Cohaesibacter gelatinilyticus: one gene and its partner. The protein of the gene in region 1 binds, or shares a complex with, the protein of each later gene. Links are inferred from orthologs where the notes say so. Each region holds a gene or a part of one and is shown on either strand. Other genes may lie near its edges.

The links.
Region 2: the proteins of ccmB (region 1) and ccmE are in contact, whole or in part, in a solved structure (PDB 8CE8), measured with the Escherichia coli proteins. The link is inferred for Cohaesibacter gelatinilyticus from one-to-one orthologs.

Annotation. Positions count from the first base shown.
Region 1 is NZ_OBEL01000003.1:113,653-117,864, reverse strand. What follows is about bases 520-3,468. They hold ccmB (heme exporter protein CcmB), read right to left. Parts: upstream 2,350-3,468; coding sequence 1,690-2,349; downstream 520-1,689. Other genes in these bases: acnA (aconitate hydratase AcnA), read left to right, coding at 3,259-3,468; ccmA (heme ABC exporter ATP-binding protein CcmA), read right to left, coding at 2,355-3,023; CRO57_RS14380 (heme ABC transporter permease), read right to left, coding at 520-1,224. Also shown: CRO57_RS14390 (DsbE family thiol:disulfide interchange protein), read right to left, coding at 1-216; heme exporter protein CcmD, read right to left, coding at 267-434; more of CRO57_RS14380, read right to left, coding at 451-519; more of acnA, read left to right, coding at 3,469-4,212. UniProt on the Escherichia coli protein: Required for the export of heme to the periplasm for the biogenesis of c-type cytochromes.
Region 2 is NZ_OBEL01000001.1:753,603-757,655, reverse strand. The notes cover bases 676-3,465. They hold ccmE (cytochrome c maturation protein CcmE), read right to left. Parts: upstream 2,404-3,465; coding sequence 1,948-2,403; downstream 676-1,947. Other genes in these bases: ccmI (c-type cytochrome biogenesis protein CcmI), read right to left, coding at 2,485-3,465; CRO57_RS03380 (heme lyase CcmF/NrfE family subunit), read right to left, coding at 676-1,824. Outside these bases: more of CRO57_RS03380, read right to left, coding at 1-675; more of ccmI, read right to left, coding at 3,466-3,651; CRO57_RS03365 (AraC family transcriptional regulator), read left to right, coding at 3,845-4,053. UniProt on the Escherichia coli protein: Heme chaperone required for the biogenesis of c-type cytochromes. Transiently binds heme delivered by CcmC and transfers the heme to apo-cytochromes in a process facilitated by CcmF and CcmH.

The sequences.
Region 1 (4,212 bases):
GGCCTCAAAGCCCTCCAAAGCAGGCAGGTCAAAGTCAGGAGCGGGCTTGTTGATCAGGACAGATGGGATTTGTGATGGATCACCGCCTTTTGCCATTTGCAGCAGGAACAAGGTTGCGAGGCCAAGGAAAATCACGAGAGGCAGAATGATCAGCAGGTTGATCCCGCCTTTCTTCTTGCCGTCGGTCGTGTCTGTAGTAGCTGGCTCTGTGCTCATCTGGGTGCTCATTTTTCGTGCGGTATGGATTGTTCAAACGCTTGCTGAATCTATTGTTTCTTGCGGGCGGAGCGGCGGGTAACGCCACGGGCTTCCAGCTCTGCCAGAGCTTTGCTCTGAGTGCGTCCATCAATCACGATCCAGACAACAAGGATGGCAATGGTGAGAATGACAACGCCATAGGAAGCAGTGATGAAACCGGTATAGGGTCCGAGCATGATCTGTTTCCTTTTCCTAGTTAGTAGCCTGGGAAGATGCAGCGCGTCTTGCGGCTTGCATCTGCATGGTGCGGATACGACGGCGCATGATCTCGTTTTTCATCACCTTCAGATGCATCATGACGAACATGGCGGTGAAAGCGAGAGCCATGACCAGTAGAGGAATGAGAATGGAGCTATGGACCTTGGAACCATCCATGGTGATGACGCCTGCTGGCTGATGCAAGGTGGACCACCAATCAACCGAGAATTTGATGATCGGGATGATGATGAAGCCAACGAGGGTCAGAATGGCGGCCGCTTTACCAGCACGGATTGGATCTTCGATGGTGCGCCACAGAGAGATCAGGCCGAGATAGATGATCAACAGGACCAGCATGGAGGTGAGGCGTGCATCCCAAACCCACCAAGTGCCCCACATCGGCTTGCCCCAGAGGCTTCCGGTCACAAGGGACAAGAAGGTGAATACCGCGCCCAGCGGGGCTGCAGCTTTGGCGGAGACGTCGGCCAGAGGATGTTTCCAGACAAGCGTGCCGATGGATGACATTGCCATCATGGTATAGGCGCCCATGGCGAGCCAGGCGGCAGGCACATGGATGAACATGATCTTGACCGTTGCGCCCTGCTGGTAATCGTCTGGCGCGACGAAAAAGGTCATGTATAGGCCAATGGCAAAGGAAATGATTGTCAGGCCAAAAAGCCAGGGCATCAGTTTGTCAGCGAATGACAGAAAGCGGGTCGGATTGGCCAGATCCCAAATGCTGAAAGATTTTTTGGCGGTGGCAGTCATGCCTGATCACCTTTTGTCTTGATGGTCCTATCATGCGGCAAAGCCACCGGTCTGGTTCGTTGGTCTGTTTCCAGTTGGTCCTGTCACCAGTCACTGCCAGACGGGCCATGCTTACATGGTTGTCAGATCGGCTTGGATTTATGCTTGGTCCGATCCCATGCCAAAACTTATGGCTGCCACGACATTTCTGCCTTGATCAATATCATGTCTCGCAGTCAGCGCGTATTACGATTTCGTAAGGTTGATCGCGATGCGCCTAAGAGTAGTCCTGAGCCAAGCCCTCTCCCCCTCCCAAACCACCCGATATGGTACCCTCGTGGGCGGTTTGGGAGGGGGAGAGGGCTGGATATTCTGCCTATAGCGCGTTCCCGAAAAGTTGCAGACTTTTCGGATATGAATTCGCTCTTAAAAGTCTCTGTTAGAGTCTTAAAATCAGGCACTAAGATTTATACTGATCGAATATGGCTATTCTTGAGCAGTGCGAAGAGCCGCCGCAGATGCAATCGGTCCGATGATCAGCATCAGCAGCGAAATTGCGCAAAGAATGTAAAATGGCGTGGTGAAGGGAGCGGGCTCAGTCACTGCACCAACGGAGGCACTGACACCGAAAATCAGGATTGGGATGGTCAGCGGCAGAATCAGAATTGAGAGCAGCAAACCACCACGGCGCAGGATTACGGTAAGAGCAGCGCCGACGGACCCAATCAGGGTCAACGCAGGAGTTCCAACCAACAAGGTCGCTGTGACTGCCGCAATGCCGACAGGTTCCAAATTGAGAAAAAGCGATAGCAGGGGAGCTGCCAAAACAAGCGGCAGGCCTGTTGCGACCCATTGCGCCGTACATTTGATCAGGACGATCAATTCCAGAGGATGATCGGTCAGCAGCAAAAGATCGAGTGAGCCATCATCCTGATCTGCCTGATAAAGCCGATCCAGCCCCAAAAGTGTTGCCAGAAGTGCGCCGATCCAGAGCACTGCAGGGCCAAGACGAGCCAGAAGGTTCAGATCCGGTCCGACGGCAAAAGGAAAGACCGTTACAACGATGAGAAAGAACAAAACGCCCATCAAGGCTCCGCCGCCAACGCGCACGGAGAGTTGGATTTCGCGTTTGAACAAGGCACCCATGGCACTCATTGTTGGCTCTCCTGCAGCTGGTCCTGCTCAAATAATTCGTCATCGGCAAACGGATCGGCAATTTGTTCGCGACCCAGCTCCAACCGGTCAGGATTGAGTAATCCCAGCGGGGCGTGAGTGGCTGCTATGATGAGGCCGCCTTTTTCCAGATGCTCTGCCATCAGGATTTCGAGTTTGCGCTCGGAAGCCGCATCAAGAGCAGAGGTTGGCTCATCCAGCAGCCAGAGCGGACGGTGGCAAACAAGCAAGCGGGATAGGGACAATCGACGACGTTGACCAGCCGAGAGATATGCCGCTGGCATATCGATGAGATCACCAAGATCCACTTCCAGCAAAGCTTCATAAGCCGTGCGGGTAGGGGAGCCATAAAAGCTCTGCCAGAAATCGAGATTTTCTTTCAGGGTCAGCGCTGGTTTGATGGCATCGGCATGACCGAAATAATGCGCTTGCTGACCAACGCTTAGTTCCTCGTCGCCACCTTCCAGCTTAACCGTGCCAGCATTGGCGTGAACAAGACCTGCAAGCGTACGCAACAGAGAGGATTTCCCGATGCCATTGGGGCCTGTGACGACAAGGGCTTTGCCCTGTTCCAGCGTAAAACTGACATTTTCCAAAACCGGACGCCCCCCGCGAATGCAGCTCAGGCCATTTACGATTAATTGCATGGTCATCCTTGTCGGTTGGCGCTTGGGTCATCTGGTTTTTAGCGGCTTGGCTCGCTTTTGCCTTGATTTTTATCATCTGGCAAGACGCATGATCTTCAATTCTAAGTATCAATGCCTATTTCATAAGTGCACGCAGGTGTGAAGGGACAAATTTCCTTCATCTGTGGCATGATAGAAGAGACCTCATACTTATATATTGCCCCTTTTGCCAGACCAAGCCTAAGGACCGACCATCATGACTAAATCCCTGAATAGTTTCAACGCCAAGCAAAGTCTTGAAGTGAATGGCAAGACCTATCATTATTTCAGCCTGATTGAGGCCGAGAAGAATGGCTTGCCCGGCATTTCGAAATTGCCTTACTCTCTGAAGGTGGTGTTGGAAAATCTCTTGCGGTTTGAGGATGGCCGATCCGTGACGGCCGATGATATCCGTGCCTGTGCCGATTGGCTGAAGGAGCGCCGCTCCAGTGCCGAGATTTCCTATCGTCCAGCTCGCGTCTTGATGCAGGACTTTACCGGTGTACCGGCCGTAGTGGATCTGGCTGCCATGCGTGATGCAGCTTCCGATCTTGGGGCGGATCCGCAAGCCATCAATCCGCAGGTGCCGGTGGATCTGGTGATTGATCACTCGGTCATGGTGGATCATTTTGGCAATGAGCGTGCTTTTGGTCGCAATGTTGAACTGGAATATGAGCGCAATGGCGAGCGCTATGAATTCCTGCGCTGGGGACAGCAAGCTTTTGATAATTTCCGCGTTGTGCCTCCCGGGACCGGTATCTGCCATCAGGTCAATCTGGAATATCTGGCCCAAACTGTTTGGACGCGGGATGAAGATGGCGAGACAATTGCCTATCCTGATACATTGGTTGGAACTGACTCCCACACCACCATGGTCAATGGTCTGTCCGTTCTTGGCTGGGGTGTCGGTGGTATCGAGGCGGAAGCGGCGATGCTGGGTCAACCGATCAGTATGCTGATCCCCGAAGTGATCGGGTTCAAACTGACCGGCTCCATGGTGGAAGGGACAACAGCTACCGATCTGGTTCTCACCATCGTGGAAATGCTGCGTCAAAAAGGCGTGGTTGGGAAGTTTGTTGAATTTTATGGTCCCGGTCTTGATCATCTCACATTGGAAGATCAGGCAACCATTGCCAATATGGCGCCGGAATATGGCGCGACTTGCGGTTTC
Region 2 (4,053 bases), on another replicon or contig:
GCCATTATCTTGCTTGTCACCAAGCGACATATAAAGCTGGGTAACGCCCCAGATGGTGTAGATATCGGTCTCAGTCGTAGGCATTCCGCGGGTATTATACACCCTTTTGACAGGGTTTAGAGTGGTCACCAGCTTGTCACCTTCAGTCACTCTGAACGTGCCTGCAACATCTGAATAGTTATGCTCAGAACTTTCCTTCATGCCTTCAAAGGTAAAGGTATAACCTGCAATAGTACGGCTATCGCCGACCTTCATGATGGAAATGTCTTCCAGCTGATAGGAAGAGGCAACAACAATGCCAATGACGGTCATGCCGACGCCAAGGTGCCCCAGAGCTGCCCCCCAAACCGACTTTGGCATACCAAACATGCGAGAGATGGCTTTGGAGAAGGAATTTTTGAAGAAACCCGAACGCAACTGGATTTCCGCAAAGGACCCGATCACCAGCCAGACACCGATGCCGATGCCAAGTGGCGCCAGTGCTGGTCCACCTTCAACATAACCATAAACCAGTATGACGGTCAGGATAGCGATACCCAGTGCCGTCCAGAGGCGCTGCATGGCTGCACCCAGATCACCGCGTTTCCAAGCGAGAAGCGGACCGAAAGGCACTGCGATCAAAAGCGGGATCATCATTGGGCCGAAGGTAAGATTGAAGAAAGGCGCACCAACCGAAATCTTTGCTCCTGTCGTCGCTTCCAATGCCAGCGGATAGAGCGTTCCAACCAGAACTGCAGCTGTCGCAGCAGAGAGGAAAAGGTTGTTCAGTACCAAAGATCCTTCCCGGGAGATTGGCGCAAAAACACCTCCTTGACGGAGCATGGACGCGCGCCATGCAAAGAGAGACAGTCCGCCTCCAATGAAGGCTACCAGCAGAATGAGAATAAAAACACCACGGCCCGGATCGGTCGCAAAAGCATGAACTGAAGTCAATACGCCGGAACGCACGAGGAAAGTGCCGAGCAGAGACAGCGAGAATGTCAGGATGGACAACAGGATTGTCCAGACCTTCAATGCACCCCGCTTTTCCATAACGATTGCTGAATGAAGCAATGCCGTACCGCACAACCAAGGCATGAAGGAAGCGTTTTCAACTGGATCCCAGAACCAGTAACCACCCCATCCAAGCTCATAATAAGCCCAATATGACCCCATGGAGATACCAAGGGTCAGGAAGCCCCAAGCTGTCAGAACCCATGGACGAACCCATCGAGCCCATGCCGCATCAATGCGCCCCTCGAGAAGAGCTGCAATTGAGAATGCAAACGAGATGGAGAACCCGACATAGCCGAGGTAAAGCAGTGGCGGGTGAATAGCCAAGCCGACATCTTGAAGGATCGGGTTCAAATCACGCCCTTCAATCGGGGCATCGGCAATTCTGTGAAAAGGATTGGACGTAACCAGTACAAACAACAGGAACGCGGCTGTAATCCATCCCTGCACTCCGAGCGTATTCGCCTTCAGCTTTGGTGGCAGGTTGCGCCCAAAAGCACCAACCATCGCACCAAAGATAACCAGAATGAAAACCCAAAGAAGCATTGAACCTTCATGGTTACCCCAAACAGAAGTGTATTTGTACAAAAGAGGCTGAGTTGAGTGACTATTCTCCCAGACATTCTGCACGGAGAAATCCGATGTCACATAGGCATGTGTCAGCGCCGCGAAAGCCAATCCAACGAACAGAAATTGCGTGATGGCAATAGGGCTTGCCACCGACATCATGCGATTATCGTCAATCTGAGCTCCCCAGATCGGCACCACGGATTGAACGAGAGACAGGGCGAATGCCAAAATCAGCATATAATGGCCAAGCTCAATGATCATTTGGTCACTCCCATCAATTACCCGCCAAGCGGCAATTGAATAACTGGTCTGTTACACCCGACTGGTCCGGGTTGTTTACGTCCGAAGACGGGAATATTTTCGAATTTGGTTTACACCAAAATTCTAGTAGGTTTTGGCTTCTGCCTCGTCGCCTTGCCAATGCCCTTGCTCTTTCAAGGCATCTGCAACTTCTTTTGGCATGTAGGTTTCGTCATGCTTTGCGAGGACGGTATCAGCATCAAAGGTTCCGTTGGTATTCATAACACCCTCTGTCACAACGCCCTGCCCTTCACGAAACAGATCAGGCAGAATTCCGTTATAAGCGACCGTCACATCAGCGCCGCCGTCAGTTACGACGAAGGAAACCTGTGTACCCTGACCGCGATTGATGGTTCCATCTTTCACCAAACCACCCAGACGAATACGCTGTCCTGGCTTGACGCTATTGGCTGCTACGTCAGAGGGAGAATTGAAGAAGACAATCTGATCCTGCAAAGCAAACAAAATCAGACCAACAGCGGCAAACAGGACAACCCCTGCTGCACCGATCATTGTCATACGACGTTGCTTTCTTGTCATGAGAGGGATCCTTTTTCTTTCAACTCAGTTTCAGCGCCGGTTTCACATCCGGCAGATGAATTCGGTTTGTATTCAATTGGCTCACTGGTTTATCGACAGACCCAATGAGCGAGCCGCTGCTTTGACTTTTTCCATTCCTGGAACATCGGAGCGCAAAGCATCCAAAGCATTGTGAACCGTCTTGGCTGCCTTATCCGGGCGCTTAAGAACCAGTTCGGCTCTGATAAGCTGTACCCATTCTTCTGCACTCCCACCTTCGCTTTCCAACCTCTCTGACAAAGTGGAAACCATATTCTCAATCATTGCCTGGCGATCTTTGGCGTCCAATTGAGATGCATTGTCGATATCTTCCTGGGTCGGACCTTTTGCTGCTGAAGCCCTTTGGCTTTCTGAAATTGCTGGCACTTTGGTGTCGTCCAGCTTCTTGTTCAGTGCAGCAATTTGGCTCTTGGCAAAAGGTACCCAGGCTGAATCCGGCTTGGAATCGCTGATGAGTGCTTCCCATGCTTCAATTGCCTGAGGGATCTTGTCTTGTTGCCCCAAAGCGATTGCAAGAAAGAAACGAGGTTTTGGAGCAATTCTATCCAGCTTGTTTGCCTGAAGAAACAAGCTGATCGCTTTCTGCGAAACGACGCCGCCCTCTTTCACCACCAAGGCTTCTCCAAGGTCTGAGAGATTTTTCGCGGTTTCCCCTTCCAGACGCACGACGTTGCCATAAGCCCGAATGGCATCATCAGGCCGACGCATGGTCAGATAAATCGGCGCAATCAGCTTCCATCCGCGTATATCATCCGGATTGGCTTTCAAAACCCGTTCGACTGACGCAACCCGCTCTATCAATGTTTGTTGTTCCGGATCTTTGGTCAATCGCTCAGCCAATGGCTGACCTGATATTTCAGGTTTTCCCATATGATAGTAGAGCCCCAGCCCAACGACAGGAACGATCAGCAAGGCCAACAGGCTGGAAACTTTGACTGCACCAGAATGCGATGAAGTATTTTCCTGTTCCGCATCCAAGGCTTCCTGAGTGTAGATCAGACGGCGAGCAACCTCGGCCCGAGCAGCGTCCGCTTCACTGGCAGCAATCAAGCCGCGCTTTACATCTGCATCAATCTCTTTGAGCTGAGACTTGTAGACGGTCAGGTCATAAGCCTCTGCGCTATCAAGTTTCTTTTGTTTGCGAGATAATGGGTACAAAATCACCATAACCGCAAGCGCCGTAAGCAGGGCTGCAAAAATCCAAAACATACTGGTCCACATTCTGACTGGTTCTGGTCAAAAATTTGCACTTTTGACTGGAATGTCAAATTAACTCATGTTCATCTAAACCAAGATGCGTTTTGTCAATTTCGAGCAAACCTTACTAACTTTTAATGTTTAATGGATTTGAGGATGCTCATTTGCTCTCCTGCAACCGCACTCGAACACAGGACATCACACGATGGATATCAGGATTGAAGACCTCTCTTCTCGCAATGTCATTTATTCACTGGAGGTTGGCCCGTATGCTGAGAAAGCCAAGCAGGCATGGAATAATCTATGGGATTGGTATTTTGGTCTGCCCAACCCGCCAGCGATGAAAAGCTGCATTGGCTATGGTTTGGATAGTCCGAGGATCATTCCAGCTGATATGTTGCGTTATTATGCCTG